Regions from separate parts of the Streptomyces cadmiisoli genome, predicted to be linked through region 2. Evidence: riboswitches for the same ligand, from Rfam matches in the RefSeq annotation. Region 2 holds a riboswitch; each other region holds the start of a gene.

Region 1 (5,335 bases), 3.4 Mb from region 2:
CGCTACGACTCGGCGACCGCCGGGACGCTGCCGGCCGGATGGTCGTTCTGGACGCTCTGGCAGTACGACAACAGCGGCAGGCTGCCGGGTGACCAAAATCTCTTCAACGGCTCAACAACACAGCTGAAGCGTTTCGCGAAGGGCTCCTAGCCCGGCGCCGCGGGGCCGTCGGCTCCCGAGCACACGACGGCCCCCTCCTACAGACACCCGGATGCCCCCCTCAGTTCACCTATCGTTCACCTAGGTTACTTAAGTTCAACCGGCCAATGACCTTCGAACGATTGCCTGGGTAAATGGAAGGCATCTCGCTGATCCTCGCGATTGTGGTGGTTACCGCACTCGCGTTCGATTTCACGAACGGTTTCCACGACACCGCGAACGCGATGGCGACCACCATTTCCACCGGTGCTCTCCGGCCCAAGGTCGCGGTGGCCATGTCCGCCGTCCTCAACCTTGTCGGCGCGTTCCTGTCCGTGGAGGTCGCCAACACGATCTCCAAAGGCCTGGTCGACGAAAGCGGCATTCGTCCCGAGGTCATCTTCGCCGCGCTGGTCGGCGCGATCCTGTGGAACCTGCTGACCTGGCTCGTGGGCCTGCCGTCCTCCTCCTCGCACGCCCTGATGGGCGGACTGATCGGTGCCACCGTCGCCTCGGCCGGCGTGGGCGCCGTGCACGGCGACGCGCTGGTCACCAAGGTGCTGATCCCGGCGATCGCCGCGCCGCTGGTCGCCGGAATCGCCGCGATGCTCGCGACCCGGCTGACGTACTCGCTCGGCCGGAAGGCCGACGGCAAGGCGGCCGCGAAGGGCTACCGGACCGGCCAGATCGCCTCCGCGGGCCTGGTCTCCCTCGCCCACGGCACCAACGACGCCCAGAAGACCATGGGCATCATCACCCTGGCCCTGGTCGCCGGCGGCTCCCTCGCCCCCGACTCCGACCCGCCCTTGTGGGTCGTCCTGTCCGCGGGCCTCGCCATCGCGCTCGGCACCTACCTCGGCGGCTGGCGCATCATCCGCACCATGGGCAAGGGGCTGACCGACCTCCAGCCGCAGCAGGGCTTCGCCGCGCAGACCAGCGCCGCGACGGTCATCCTCGCCTCCTCCCACCTGGGCTTCTCCCTGTCCACCACGCACTCGGTCTCCGGTGCCGTGATGGGCGCGGGCCTCGGCCGCAAGGGCGGCGTCGTACGCTGGTCCACCGCCACCCGCATGTTCGTCGCCTGGGGTCTGACCCTGCCGGCCGCCGCGCTCGTCGGTGCCGTCGCAGAGTGGGTGACCGGCTTCGGCAGCTGGGGCACCGCGCTCGTGGCGATCTTCCTGGTCGGCTCCAGCGCCGCGATCTGGAAGGTCTCCCGGCGCGAGGTCGTCGACCACACCAACGTCAACGACACGGAGGACCAGGCCGACGTGGTGACCACGGCGATCGCCGCCGTCACCCCGCCCCCGCCGGTCGCGGCGGCCGACGACGCCGCGGCGACGATCCCCGCGCAGTCCACGGCCACGGACTCGGCGCCCTCCCGGGCGAGCGTCTGAGCCCCGGTACGAAGGAATCGGAAGCAGCATGAAGATCGACTGGGCGGCCCTCGGATCCGTCTTCGGCGTCAGCCTCGTGGCCACCGTGGCCCTCGTGGGCCTGTTCACCCTCGGCATCGCGGGTCTGTCGCACCGCGAGCGGGCGGCGGAGCGCGGTGAGTCGGCCGCGCTCGCGGTGACCGGCGCGTATGCGGCGTTCGCGGCGTGTGTGGCGGCGGTGACCTACGGGATCTACCTGATCGTGGCCTGACGGCCGGGCCGGGCGACCGGCCGGGCCCACCGACCGCACACGGCCCACCGACCGCACACGGTCCACCGACCGCGCATGGTCCACCGACCACACACGGCCCGCACACAGTTCACGGCCGAGGTCCCGCCTCGGCCGGCGCCCTGCCGGAACGTCCCCTCGGATCGTTCCGGCAGGGCGCCGACATGTCCGGCGCCGGATCGAACCGCGGCAACTCCGCACGCCCGGGCGCGTGTTGAAGGGGTGCCGCGAGAGGCGCCCGTGCCGGGCGGTGTGGAACGCGGCACACTGTCCCGTCGCAGGTCAACAGCAAGTTGACGGCCCTTCGGGCCCCATGGTGGACTTCCGGGGCCATGTACGGCGGCAAGAGAGGAAGCCGGTGCGAATCCGGCGCGGTCCCGCCACTGTGACCGGGGTAGTAACCCCCGGGAGCCAGGAACTCTCACCGCCGGTCTCGTCGAACCAGGGCGTGGACACCCTGAGTGAGGACATATCGCCATGCTCGGCTGCCGTTCGAGGTTGAGGTTCAGTACCGGGGTTCCGCCCGAGCCGACGGTCGGCTGAGCCGCGTGCGTGCCGATCGCGTCTTCGCGTACGGCGCCACCGCCGGTCTTCTGGGGGATCTGCTTCTCGGCGATCCACGCCGCGGCCATCCCGTCGCCCTGTTCGGGCGCGCCGCCGCCGCCGTGGAACGGCGGCTGTGGCGGGACCACCGCGGACGGGGGGCGGTGCACACCGCCGTGTGCGTCGGCGGTGCCGTGGCGCTCGGAGCCCTCGCCCGGCGGGCCGCGCGTCCCTCCGCCGTCGCTTCCGTCGCGCTGACCGGCGTCGCCACCTGGGCCGTCGTCGGGGGCACCTCGCTCGCCCGTGAGGCGCGCGCCGTCGGGCGTGCCCTGGAAGCGGGGGACGTCGAAGGCGCGCGGCGCCGGCTGCCGCATCTGTGCGGGCGCGATCCGCAGGCGCTGGACGCCGACGGGATCGCCCGCGCGGTCGTGGAGTCCGTCGCCGAGAACACCTCCGACGCCGTCGTCGGGGCGCTGGTGTGGGGTGCGGTGGCGGGAGTGCCCGGGCTGCTCGGCTTCCGCGCGGTGAACACCCTCGACGCCATGGTCGGGCACAGGTCGCCACGGCACCTGCGGTACGGGTGGGCTTCGGCCCGCCTCGACGACCTGGCCGGCTGGCCCGGCGCCCGGCTGACGGCCGGGCTCGCCACGGTGGCCGGTCCCGATCCGCGGGGCGCCGTACGGGCCTGGCGCGCGGACGCCGGCCGGCATCCCAGCCCGAACGCCGGGCCGGTGGAGGCCTCGTTCGCGGGTGCGCTCGGCGTCCGGCTCGGCGGAACGCTGTCCTACGCGGGCCGGGTCGAACACCGGCCGGTGCTCAACGGGACGGGGCGCGCCGTCCGGGTCACCGACGTCGAGCGGGCGGTACGGCTGTCCCGGCGCGTCGCACTGCTCGCGCTCGGCGCCTGTGCCGCCGGGCGACTGCTGACAAAGGGGCGTACGTCATGAGTGGTGGGGGTCTGCTGGTCGCCGGCACCACCTCCGACGCCGGCAAGAGCGTCGTCACCGCCGGGATCTGCCGCTGGCTGGTGCGCCGCGGCGTGAAGGTGGCGCCGTTCAAGGCGCAGAACATGTCGCTGAACTCGTTCGTCACCCGTGAGGGCGCCGAGATCGGGCGGGCGCAGGCCATGCAGGCGCAGGCCGCGCGCGTCGAGCCGTCGGCGCTGATGAATCCCGTACTGCTCAAGCCGGGCGGCGAGCGGAGCAGTCAGGTCGTGCTGATGGGCAGGCCGGTCGGTGAGATGAGCGCGCGCGGGTACCACGGGGGCCGGCAGCAGCAGCTGCTGGGAACGGTGCTGGACTGCCTGTCCGAGTTGCGGGACACGTACGACGCGGTGATCTGCGAGGGGGCCGGCAGTCCGGCCGAGATCAATCTGCGGCGGACCGACATCGTGAACATGGGCATCGCCCGCAACGCCGGGCTGCCCGTCCTCGTCGTGGGGGACATCGACCGGGGCGGTGTCTTCGCCTCGTTCTTCGGGACGGTGGCGCTGCTCGGGCCCGAGGACCAGGCGCTCGTCGCCGGGTTCCTCGTCAACAAGTTCCGCGGCGACGTGTCCCTGCTGGAGCCGGGCCTCGACATGCTGCACGGCCTGACCGGGCGGCGGACCTACGGTGTCCTGCCGTTCCGGCACGGCCTCGGCATCGACGAGGAGGACGGGCTGCGGGTCTCGCTGCGCGGGACCGTGCGGGAGTCCGCCGTGGCGCCGCCCGCCGGTGAGGACGTGCTGCGGGTCGCCGTGTGCGCCGTACCGCTGATGTCCAACTTCACCGACGTCGACGCGCTGGCCGCCGAGCCCGGCGTGGTGGTCCGGTTCGTGGACCGCCCCGAGGAACTGGCCGACGCCGACCTGGTGATCGTGCCCGGCACGCGGGGCACGGTAAGGGCGCTGGAGTGGCTGCGGGAGCGGGGACTGGCCGAGGCGATCGCGCGCAGGGCCGCCGAGGACCGGCCCGTGCTCGGCATCTGCGGCGGTTTCCAACTGCTCGGCGAGCACATCGAGGACGACGTGGAGAGCCGCCGCGGGCACGTCGACGGCCTCGGACTGCTGCCCGTGCGGGTGCGGTTCGCCCGCGAGAAGACCCTCGCCCGTCCCGTCGGCGAGGCACTCGGCGAACCGGTCGAGGGCTACGAGATCCATCACGGCGTCGCCGAGATCCTCGGCGGCGAGGCCTTTCTGGACGGCTGCCGGGTCGGCCGGACCTGGGGCACGCACTGGCACGGCTCCCTGGAGTCGGACGGTTTCCGGCGCGCCTTCCTGCGCGAGGTGGCCGCCGCCGCGGGCCGCCGCTTCGTACCGGCGCCGGACACGTCTTTCGCCGCGCTGCGCGAGGAGCAGCTCGACCGGCTCGGCGACCTGATCGAACAGCACGCGGACACGGACGCGCTGTGGCGGCTCATCGAGTCCGGCGCGCCGCAAGGACTGCCCTTCATCCCACCGGGAGCGCCCGCATGAGCACTGTGTTGTTGTTGTCGACCGCGGACACCGATCTGCTGGCGGCCCGAGCCTCCGAGGCCGCGTACCGGATCGGCAACCCGACCCGGGTGGACGTCCGCGGGGAGCTGCCGGGCCTCCTCGACGGCACGGACGTCGCCGTCGTACGGCTGCTCGGCGGCAAGCGCGCCTGGGAGGACGGCCTGGCCGCCCTGAAGGCGTCGGGGATCCCCACCGTGCTGCTGGGCGGCGAGGCGGTGCCCGACGCCGAGCTGATGGCCGAGTCGTCGGTGCCGGCCGGTGTGGTGGCCGAGGCGCTGCGGTATCTCGTCGAGGGCGGTCCGGCCAACCTGACCGAGCTGGCGAGGTTCCTGTCCGACACCGTGCTGCTCACGGGTGAGGGCTTCGTCGAACCGCAGCGGATGCCGGAGTACGGGGTCAGCGGGCAGCGCCCGCGCACCGAGGGCCGGCCGACGGTCGGCGTGCTGTTCTACCGGGCCCACGAGCTGAGCGGCAACACGGCGTTCGTCGACACGCTGTGCGACGCGATCGAGGCCC
Region 2 (5,335 bases):
GACGGGATGGCGGCGGCGCCAGCGACTGCTGTGCGCCGCCGCGTCGATCGGCAGCACGCGCGATCAGGACCCCTCGGCCGGCGTCCGCGCGTCCCGCTCCCCGGCGTCCGCGCGGGTCCGCAGCTCGCCCTGGCGGCGTCCCCGGCGCAGACCGAAGTAGTAGGCGAGCACGCCCGCGCCGATGGCCGCCTGTAGGGCGAACAGCGCCGACTCGATCTCGCCGGACGGCGGTTCGTACAAGGGCGTGAACCAGGGTTCGTAGTCCGGTTCGAGTTCGGTGATCGCCGTCTCCGCCTGGGCGTCGGCGCCGGTGAACGGCTCCTCCTTGTGGTCGCCGAGGCCGAGGGCCAGCGGCAGCACCGCGAGCGCGGCCACCACGAGCAGCAGCAGGGCGTTGATCTTCGTGTTCCGGTTCACCGGGCCACCGCCTCGGTGCCGGCCTTCCGGGTGACCAGGACGCCGAGCCGGGTCAGCTCACCGCTGCTCGACTGCACCAGCAGCCGCATCACGAGCACCGTGAGCAGGCCCTCGCTGACCGCGAGCGGGATCTGGGTGACGGCGAAGATGGTGCCGAACTTGCCGAGTGCGCCCAGGAATCCGCTGCCCGGGTCGGGGAAGGCGAGCGCCAGCTGCACGCTGGTGACGCAGTACGTGGACAGGTCGGCGACGAACGCTCCGAAGAACACCGCGACCATCAGCGGCACGTCGTACCGCCGCAGCAGCCGGTACATCCCGTACCCGGCCCACGGCCCGACGATCGCCATCGAGAAGACGTTGGCGCCGAGCGTGGTCAGGCCGCCGTGCGCGAGCAGCAGCGCCTGGAACAGCAGGGTGATGGTGCCCAGCACCGCCATGACCGGCGGCCGGAACAGGATCGCGCCCAGCCCGGTGCCGGTGGGATGCGAGCAGCTCCCGGTCACGGACGGCAGTTTCAGCGCGGACAGGACGAACGTGAAGGCCCCGGAGGCACCGAGGAGCAGTGTGCTCTCGGGGTGCTCCTTGACCTCACGGGTGAGTGACCGGACTCCGTGGACGACGAACGGCGCCGACGCGACGCTCCAGGCGACCGCGTGCGCCGGAGGAAGAAAACCCTCGGCTATGTGCATGGCTCAGCAGACCCTCTCCAGCACCTCGTGGATGGTGTACGACGCGCCTTGGCCGGTCTCCTGGCTGACGGGTGACACCGCCCGGTCTCCGCCTTCCCGGGTCCGAGGACCCAGTGGCTGCCCCTGAGGGCCGGAGCCGGACTTCCCGATCACAGTGGCGAGGGCCGCACCGGTTTCACACCGGATTTCCCGTGCACCAAGGCGTGGTGACAGTAGTGCTCATCCCGGGACGGGACAAGCGCGCCCCGGGCGGCGTGCGGACGGTGCCCGCCCGCTCGCGTCCCGGCCGTCGCGCCGTCCCACGGGGGACGCTCAGGTCCCGCCGAACGCCCCCAGAATGCGTTCGGCCGCCAGGGTCGCGGTCAACTCCCCGTCCCTGACCCGCTGTTCGAGTTCCGGCGCGAGCGCCCGCACCGCCGGGTCCGCGTGCAGCCGGCCCAGCAGCTCGTCGCGGACCATCGACCAGGTCCAGTCGACCTGCTGGTCGCGCCGCTTGGCGGCGAGCCGGCCCGTGGACTCCAGCAGCGTGCGGTGCTGCTCCAGCCGTTCCCACACGGCGTCCAGGCCGGTCGACTCACGAGCGCTGCAGTGCAGCACGGGCGGGGTCCAGGCGGCGTCCCGGCCGTGCATGAGGCGCAGGGCGCCGGACAACTCCCGGGCCGCGGCGCGCGCGTCGCGCTCGTGCGGCCCGTCGGCCTTGTTCACGGCGATCACGTCGGCGAGTTCCAGGACGCCCTTCTTGATGCCCTGGAGCTGGTCGCCGGTGCGGGCCAGGGTGAGCAGCAGGAAGGAGTCGACCATGTTCGCGACGGCGGTCTCCGACTGGCCGACGCCGACCGTCTCCACCAGCACGACGTCGTACCCGGCCGCCTCCATCACCACGATCGACTCGCGGGTGGCCTTGGCGACGCCGCCGAGCGTGCCGGCGGTGGGCGAGGGGCGGATGAACGCCGCCGGGTCCACGGCCAGCCGCTCCATCCGGGTCTTGTCGCCCAGGATGGAGCCGCCCGTACGGCTCGACGAGGGGTCGACGGCGAGGACGGCGACCCGGTGGCCGAGCGAGGTGAGCAGGGTGCCGAACGCGTCGATGAAGGTCGACTTGCCCACCCCCGGCACACCGCTGACACCGATCCGCCGGGCCCGGCCGCTGTGCGGCAGCAGCTCGGTCAGCAACTCCTGGGCCAGCGCCCGGTGCTGGGGCCGGGTGGACTCGACGAGGGTGATGGCCCGGGCCACCGTCGCCCGCTTCCCGTCCAGCACACCCTTCACATACGCGTCGAGACCGATCACAGCTCGTGTCCGAGGCCGGCCGCCAGCCGCCGCACCAGGTCGTGTGCCGCGTCCGGGATCACCGTCCCCGGCCCGAACACGGCCACCGCGCCCATCTCCAGCAGGGTCGGCACGTCCTGCGGCGGAATCACGCCGCCGACGACGACCACGATGTCCTCGCGGCCCTCCGCCGCCAGTTCCTCCCGCAGCGCGGGGACGAGGGTGAGGTGACCGGCGGCCAGCGAGGAGACGCCGACGATGTGCACGTCCGCCTCCACCGCCTGCCGGGCGACCTCGGCGGGCGTCTGGAACAGCGGGCCGACGTCCACGTCGAAGCCGAGGTCGGCGAAGGCCGTGGCGATCACCTTCTGGCCGCGGTCGTGACCGTCCTGGCCCATCTTGGCGACCAGGATGCGCGGGCGGCGGCCCTCGGCCTCCTCGAAGGAGTCGACCAGGGTGCGGGTGCGGTCCACCGCGGGGGACTCGCCGGCTTCGTTGCGGTACACACCGGAGATCGTACGGATCTGGCTCGCGTGCCGGCCGTACACCTTCTCCAGGGCGTCGGAGATCTCGCCCACCGTCGCCTTCGCGCGCGCCGCGTGCACCGCCAGCTCCAGCAGGTTGCCGTCGCCGCCCGCGGCCCGGGTCAGCGCGTCCAGCGCGTCCCGGCAGGCGGTCTCGTCGCGCTCCGCGCGCAGCCGCCGCAGCTTGTCGATCTGCTGGGCGCGCACCGAGGAGTTGTCGACCTTCAGGACCTCGATCTGCTCGTCGCTGTCCACCCGGTACTTGTTCATGCCGATCACGGGCTGGCGCCCGGAGTCGATCCGGGCCTGCGTCCGTGCCGCCGCCTCCTCCACCCGCAGCTTGGGGATGCCGGCGTCGATGGCCTGCGCCATGCCGCCCGCCTGCTCCACCTCCTGGATGTGCTGCCAGGCGCGCCGGGCGAGGTCGTACGTCAGCTTCTCCACGTAGGCGCTGCCGCCCCACGGGTCGATCACCCGTGTGGTGCCCGACTCCTGCTGGATGAGCAGCTGGGTGTTGCGCGCGATTCGGGCGGAGAAGTCGGTGGGCAGGGCGAGCGCCTCGTCGAGGGCGTTGGTGTGCAGCGACTGGGTGTGGCCCTGGGTGGCCGCCATCGCCTCCACACACGTGCGCGTGACGTTGTTGAACACGTCCTGCGCCGTCAGCGACCAGCCCGAGGTCTGCGAATGGGTGCGCAGGGACAGCGACTTGGCGTTCTTCGGCTCGAACTGTCCGACCAGCTTGGCCCACAGCAGCCGGGCCGCCCGCAGCTTGGCGATCTCCATGAAGAAGTTCATGCCGATCGCCCAGAAGAAGGACAGCCGCGGCGCGAACGCGTCCACGTCCAGTCCGGCCTCGCGGCCCGCCCGGATGTACTCCACACCGTCCGCGAGGGTGTACGCCAGCTCCAGGTCGGCCGTCGCGCCCGCCTCCTGGATGTGGTAGCCGGAGATGGAGATGGAGTTGTAGCGCGGCATCCGCTGCGAGGTGAAGGCGAAGATGTCGGAGATGATCCGCATCGACGGCTTCGGCGGATAGATGTAGGTGTTGCGGACCATGAACTCCTTGAGGATGTCGTTCTGGATGGTCCCCGCCAGCTTCTCCGGCGGCACACCCTGCTCCTCGGCCGCCACGATGTACAGCGCGAGCACGGGCAGCACGGCGCCGTTCATCGTCATCGACACCGTCATCCGGTCCAGCGGGATGCCGTCGAACAGCTGGCGCATGTCGTAGATCGAGTCGATCGCCACGCCCGCCATGCCGACGTCACCGGTCACGCGCGGGTGGTCGCTGTCGTAGCCGCGGTGCGTGGGCAGGTCGAAGGCGACGGACAGGCCCTTCTGGCCGGCCGCCAGATTGCGCCGGTAGAAGGCGTTGGACTCCTCCGCGGTGGAGAAACCCGCGTACTGGCGGATCGTCCAGGGCTGGTTGACGTACATCGTCGGGTACGGGCCGCGCAGGTACGGGGCGATGCCCGGGTAGGTCCCCAGGAAGTCCAGGCCCTCCAGGTCCTGCCCCGTGTACAGCGGCTTGACGGTGATGCCCTCCGGGGTCTCCCAGAGCAGGTCGTCCCCGCCGGTGGCCTTCTTCAGGGCCGAGCGCCACTCGTCGGCGCCGCCCCCGGCGGCCGGGGTCCCCAGCTCGATACCGGTGAAGTCGGGGATCTCGCCCATCAGGACACTCCCATGCGGTCGAGGGTGGCGGTCAGCACGGCGACGGCGTCGCAGCCGGCGAAGACGTGGTCGTCGACACCGTCGTACTCACCGGGGCGGCCGGCCAGGAACACCCGGCGGGCGCCCGCGGCCCTGAGGTCCCGGGCGGCGTCGGCGGCCCGCTCCGCGTACACCGTGTCGCTGGAGCACAGACACGCCTCGGTCGCGCCGCTGTCCTCGAACCCGCCCTCGGTGACCGGCTCGATGCCGCCGGCCTGGAACAGGTTCGAGGCGAAGGCGAGGCGCGCGGTGTGGGCGGCGGCGGGGCCGAGCGCGGCCAGGAAGATCCGCGGCCGGCGGCCGGTCGCCGTGAGGTGGGCGTCGGAGCGGGCCCGCAGCGCCTCGAACGCCTCGTCGCGCCGCACCCGCGGCAGCCCGCCGGACGGGCCGCGCGGCGCCGGCGCGCGCTCCACCGGCCGTTCGGCGAGGTGCGGGAACTCGCTGACACCGGTGATCGGTTCACGCCGTCCGGCCAGCTTTGCGCTGCGCTTCTGCCAGGTGCGCGCGAGGTCGTCGCCGAGCCGGCCCGAGCGCAGGGCGGCGGCGAGGCCTCCCGAACGCTCGATGCCCTGGAAGAACTCCCAGCCCGCGCGGGCCAGTTCGTCGGTGAGCCGTTCCACGTACCAGGAGCCGCCCGCCGGGTCGATCACCCGGGTCAGGTGGGACTCCTCGATGAGGATCGTGGAGGTGTTGCGGGCGATGCGCCGCGCGAACGCGTCCGGCAGA
Region 3 (5,335 bases), 2.8 Mb from region 2:
TTGTGCTCCAGGTACTCGGAGTAGCCCTCGGGGCCGAACTCGCGGCCCAGTCCGGAGTTCTTGTAGCCGCCGAAGGGGCCGAGCATGTCGAGGCTGAAGGTGTTGACCGAGTAGGTCCCGGTACGGACCCTGCACGCGACGTCGATGCCGCGTTCGACGTCCGCGGTCCACACGCTGCCGCTCAGCCCGTAGTCGGAGTCGTTCGCGATCCGCACCGCGTCGGCCTCGTCGTCGTACGGGAGCAGGCAGATCACCGGGCCGAAGATCTCCTCGCGCGCGATCCGCATCGAGTTGTCGACGTCGCCGAACAGCGTGGGCTCCACGTACCAGCCGCGGTCGAGGCCGGGCGGGCGGCCGCCGCCGGTGAGGATCTTCGCGCCCTCCTCCTGGCCGATGCGGATGTAGTCGAGGCTGCGCCGCTGCTGCCGCTGGGCGACCAGCGGGCCCACCTGAGTGGCCGGGTCCATCGGGTCGCCGACCACCAGGGCGCTCGCGGCGGCCGCGAAGGCGTCGGCGAACTCGTCGTAGCGCGAGCGGGGCAGCAGGATGCGGGTCTGCGCCACACAGGCCTGTCCGTTGTTCATCCAGGCCGCCGGGACGATCCCCGCGACAGCGGTCGCGACGTCCGCGTCCGGCAGAACGACCGCCGCCGACTTGCCGCCCAGTTCCAGCGTCACGCGGCTGAGGTTGCGCGCGGCGACCTCCATCACCCGCTTGCCGGCGGCGACCGAGCCGGTGAAGGAGATCTTGTCGACGCCCGGGTGCCCGACGAGGTGTTCGCTCACCTCGCGGTCCGCCGGGAGGATCGACAGCACGCCCTCGGGCAGCCCGGCCTCCTGGGCGATCTCGCCGAGCAGGTAGGCGTCGAGCGGCGACTCGGGGGCCGGTTTGAGCACCACCGTGCAGCCGGCGAGCAGCGCGGGCGCGAGCTTGGCTGCGGCGACGAACTGCGGGACGTTCCACGGGACGACGGCCGCGACGACGCCGACGGGTTCGCGCCGCACACGGATCCGCCCGAGGATTCCGGCGCGGGTCTCCTCGTAGGTGAAGTCGCGGGCGACCGTGATCGCCGCGTCCCAGACCATCATCGCGGCGAGCGACTGCGCGAGAACGCTCCAGGAGTACGGCGAGCCGTTCTCGGCGGAGATCACCCGTGCGATCTCGTCGTGCCGGGCGGCGATGCCGTCCTTGATCCGGGTGACGATCGCGATCCGTTCCGCGAGCGGGAGCCGGGGCCAGGGGCCGTCGTCGAACGCCCGCCGGGCCGCCGCGACCGCCCGGTCGACGTCCGCCGGCGAGGCGTGCGGCACCCGGCCGATGACCTCCTCGGTGTGCGGCGAGACCACCTCGATGACGTCCTTGCCCAGGGGGTCGGTCAACTCCCCGCCGATGAACAGCTGTCCGTGTTCCACGAGCTCGGTCATGGCCGACTGCCTCCCGAGGGCCGTTCCCTGCGACTTTTCCTGACGCCCCATCAGATAGGGGGCTACGAAGATGGATACCAGCTCCCCCCTGCGGAGTCCACGGACCGCACAGCACTCGCCCGACGGAACGGATGACTCGGGCTCCCATCGAAACCTGTTCTAGTTATAGTGGCGGCAGGCCGGCGACAGGGGGTTCCATGACGGACGTGACGGACCACGGCGCGGGCGTGCGGTCGCTGCGGGTCCCCATCCCGGACAACCCGCTCGGCCACACACTGGTGTACGTCCTCGACACCGACCGCGGCCCCGTGCTGGTCGACACCGGCTGGGACGACCCGGCGGCCTGGGACACCCTCGCCGCGGGACTGGCCGCGTGCGGCACCTCGCCGGCCGGGATCCACGGCGTGGTCGTCACCCACCACCACCCCGACCACCACGGCCTGTCGGGCCGGGTGCGCGAGGCGTCCGGTGCGTGGATCGCGATGCACGCGGCCGACGTCTCCGTGGTGCGGCGGACCCGGGAGACCGGACCCGACCGGTGGTACTCCTACATGACCGCCAAGCTGACCGCGGCCGGCGCCCCCGAGGAGCACATCGCGCCGCTGCGCACCGCCCGCCGGCGCACGCTGCCCGGCCTGTCCCCCGCCCTCCCCGACCGCGAGATCGTCCCCGGCGAACTGCTCGACCTGCCCGGCCGCCGGCTGCGCGCGATCTGGACGCCCGGCCACACACCGGGCCATGTGTGCCTGCACCTGGAGGAACAACACCCCGCGCGGCTGCCGGGCCGCGGCCGGCTGTTCTCCGGCGACCACCTGCTGCCCGAGATCACCCCGCACATCGGCCTGTACGAGGACCCGGACGACGCCACGGTCACCGACCCCCTCGGCGACTACCTCGACTCCCTGGAGCGCGTCGCCCGCCTCGCCCCCGCGGAGGTGCTCCCGGCCCACCAGTACGCGTTCGCCGACACCGGGGCCCGGGTACGGGAGTTGCTGGCCCACCACGAGGAGCGGCTGACCGGTCTGCTCGACCTGCTGGCCACCCCGCTCACCCCCTGGCAGCTCGCCGAGCGCATGGAGTGGAACCGCCCCTGGGACCGGATCCCGTACGGTTCGCGGAACATCGCCGTCTCGGAGGCGGAGGCCCATCTGCGGCGCCTGGTCAAGCAGGGCCGCGCGGAGGCGGTGACGGGGACCGAGCCGGTGGAGTACGTGCGCGTCTGACGCGGCGCGGGCCAAAGCCGGGACCGGCGGCGGCTCGGGCATCGGCACCGCGAGAACCCGCGCCCCCGTGCGCGCCCGGCCGCCGGGCCGGTGCCCCTCGGCCGCTTTCCTACGGACGGGTAGAGTGGCCGGGTCGTCATCACACCCGTACGGGGGGAAGCCGGTGCAAATCCGGCGCTGACCCGCAGCCGTGTGCCGGACCGAGAGGGTCCCGGCGAGCCGGAATGCCCCACGCGGAACGTGAACCGGCTCAAGCGCACCGGCAACCGGCCGGTGCGCGGCACCGTCGAGGCATGCGGAGCCGAGCCGCCCGGGGGTGTCCCGTGCTGCCCGGCTGTCGCGCGCCGAAGACGGACCCGACAGCTCAGAGAGGCACCCGCCGATCATGATTGCCCGCCGCAGCGCAGCGGTCCTGGCCGCCACCGCCGTGATCGGTGTCGCCGCGACCCCGTTCGCCCACGCCGCCGACCCGTCCCCGTCGGCCTCGCCGTCCGTGGCGAAGCCCGCCGGGCTGTACGGCGGCACCGACCCGACCTACGACGGTGTCTGGCGTCAGTCGCTCGCCCTGCTCGCCCAGGACACGGTGGGCGTCGAACCGGCCGCCGCGGCGGTGGACTGGCTCACCGGCCAGCAGTGCGCGAGCGGCGCCTTCGCCCCGTTCCGCGCCGACCCCGGCAGGGCCTGTGACGCCAAGACCCCGGTCGACACCAACATGACGGCCGCCGCGGTGCAGGCCCTCGCCGCGCTCGGCGGGCACGAGGCCGTCACCGGCAAGGCCGTCACCTGGCTGAAGTCGGCTCAAGCGGCGGACGGCGGCTGGGGTTACACCGCGGGCGGACCCAGCGACGCCAACTCCACCTCCCTGGTCGTCGGCGCCCTCACCGCCGTCGGCGAGCAGCCGCGCGACGTCGTCAAGGGCGGCAAGTCCCCCTACGACGCGCTGCTCTCCCTGTCCGTCCCCTGCGACGAGGACGGCGGCGGCGCCTTCGCCTACCAGCCGGACAAGAAGGGCGCGCTGGCGGCCGACGCCGACGCGACGGCGGCTGCGGTGATCGGCGCCCTCGGCGAGGGCCTGGCCGCCCCGGCGGCGGAGAAGGCCGCCGACGCCTCGTGCGCCGAGGGCGACCCCACCCCGGAGCAGGCCGCCGCCGGCGGCGCCGCCTATCTCGCGCAGGCCGTGAAGAAGGACGGTCACCTCATGTCCGCCCTCGCCGGCGCCGAGGACCAGCCGGACGTCGGCAACACCGCCGACGCCGTCGTCGCGCTCGCCGCGCAGGGCGGCGCCGAGCGGGCCGCGAAGCCGCTGGCCTGGCTGGAGCGGAACGGCCCCGAATGGGCCGCGCAGGGCGGCCCGTCCGCCTACGCCCAACTCGTCTTCGCCGCCCACGCCACCGGCACCGACCCCCGTGACTTCGGCGGCACCGACCTGGTCCAGCGCCTCAACGCGACCGGCCCGGCGCCGCGCGCGGCCGACCCGTCCCCCGAGGCCGAGTCGTCCGGGTCCGAGACCGAGGCCGACTCGGACGACGGTGCCGGCGTGTGGTGGATCGTCGGTGTCGGCCTCGTCGCCGGTATCGGCATCGGCTTCCTGATCAGCGGCCGCAACAAGGGGCGGCGGCCGTGATACGGCGGGCCGTGCTGCTCCTGACCGCGTGCCTGGTCGTCCTGGCCGGCGGCGCCGGCCAGGCCCAGGCGGTCGGGTACCGCTACTGGTCCTTCTGGGACCGCGACGGCGACCGGTGGACGTACGCCACACAGGGCCCCTCCCTCGCCCGGCCCGCCGACGGCGACGTCCAGGGTTTCCGTTTCTCGGTGAGCGAGGACTCCCAGGATTCCGCGCAGCCCCGCGGCACGGCCGACTTCAAGACCGTGTGCGCCGGGACGCCCGCGCGCGAGGGCCACAAGCGGGTGGCCCTCGTCCTCGACTTCGGCACGGCCGCGGACGCCCCGTCCGGCGAGACCCCGCCGCCCGCGCGCACGGCCTGCGCCCGCGTCGCCCCCGACGCGACGACCGCCGAGGCCCTGGCGGCCGTGGCCCGGCCGCTGCGCTACGACTCCGCCGCCCTGCTGTGCGCCATCGCGGGCTATCCGCGGCGCGGCTGCGGCGAACAGGTGGCGGCGGGCAACGGGGGCAGCGAACCGGCCGCTGCCGCGCAGGGGCGGGCGACCGGCGCGAAGAGCGAGCGGGACGCGGACGGCGGGGGGCCTTCGGTCGGCGTGCTGGCGGGAGCCGCCGCGGTGGCGGTGCTCGGCGCGGCGGCGGTGTGGCAGATGCGCCGGCGCGGGGATGCGTAGCGGCACCCGCGGCGCGGGCGTCGGCGCCCCGCGGGGCCGGGCCGCCGGCGCGCCCGCGCCCCGGCCCCGGCGCGGCGCCTCCGTCCACCCCGGCGCGTGGTGGCTGTGGTCCCTGGCCCTGGGCACCGCGGCCACCCGCACCACCAATCCCCTTCTGCTCACCCTGCTCGTCGCGGTCTCCGCCTACGTGGTGGCGGCCCGGCGGCCGAACACCCCCTGGTCCCGCTCCTACGGCGCGTTCCTCAAACTGGCCCTGGCCGTCCTCGCGATCCGCCTCGTCTTCGCCGTCGCGCTGGGCTCACCCATCCCGGGCACGCACACCCTGCTCACCCTGCCCGAAGTCCCCCTCCCCGACTGGGCGCAGGGCATCCGCCTGGGCGGCCGGGTGACCGC

What was found. Region 2 has a riboswitch for cobalamin ahead of DN051_RS13870 (energy-coupling factor ABC transporter permease). Riboswitches for the same ligand answer to the same signal wherever they lie in the genome.
Region 1: linked by a shared signal. The riboswitch ahead of DN051_RS29300 (cobalamin biosynthesis protein) and the one ahead of DN051_RS13870 (energy-coupling factor ABC transporter permease) in region 2 are both predicted to bind cobalamin.
Region 3: linked by a shared signal. The riboswitch ahead of DN051_RS26785 (SCO2321 family membrane protein) and the one ahead of DN051_RS13870 (energy-coupling factor ABC transporter permease) in region 2 are both predicted to bind cobalamin.

Annotation. Positions count from the first base shown of each region.
Region 1 is NZ_CP030073.1:6,681,373-6,686,707, reverse strand. It holds gene DN051_RS29315 (lysozyme) at 1-150, shown strand, start outside; gene DN051_RS29310 (inorganic phosphate transporter) at 294-1,532, shown strand; gene DN051_RS29305 (hypothetical protein) at 1,561-1,782, shown strand; cobalamin riboswitch at 2,101-2,240, shown strand; gene DN051_RS29300 (cobalamin biosynthesis protein) at 2,349-3,290, shown strand; gene DN051_RS29295 (cobyric acid synthase) at 3,287-4,798, shown strand; gene cobN (cobaltochelatase subunit CobN) at 4,795-5,335, shown strand, end outside.
Region 2 is NZ_CP030073.1:3,306,869-3,312,203, reverse strand. It holds gene cbiQ (cobalt ECF transporter T component CbiQ) at 1-57, opposite strand, end outside; gene DN051_RS13875 (energy-coupling factor ABC transporter substrate-binding protein) at 64-417, opposite strand; gene DN051_RS13870 (energy-coupling factor ABC transporter permease) at 414-1,106, opposite strand; cobalamin riboswitch at 1,140-1,322, opposite strand; gene meaB (methylmalonyl Co-A mutase-associated GTPase MeaB) at 1,419-2,396, opposite strand; gene scpA (methylmalonyl-CoA mutase) at 2,393-4,570, opposite strand; gene DN051_RS13855 (methylmalonyl-CoA mutase family protein) at 4,570-5,335, opposite strand, start outside.
Region 3 is NZ_CP030073.1:6,130,601-6,135,935, reverse strand. It holds gene DN051_RS26795 (aldehyde dehydrogenase) at 1-1,424, opposite strand, end outside; gene DN051_RS26790 (Strvi_7410 family MBL fold metallo-hydrolase) at 1,622-2,647, shown strand; cobalamin riboswitch at 2,754-2,897, shown strand; gene DN051_RS26785 (SCO2321 family membrane protein) at 3,033-4,271, shown strand; gene DN051_RS26780 (SCO2322 family protein) at 4,268-4,942, shown strand; gene DN051_RS26775 (CbiQ family ECF transporter T component) at 4,935-5,335, shown strand, end outside.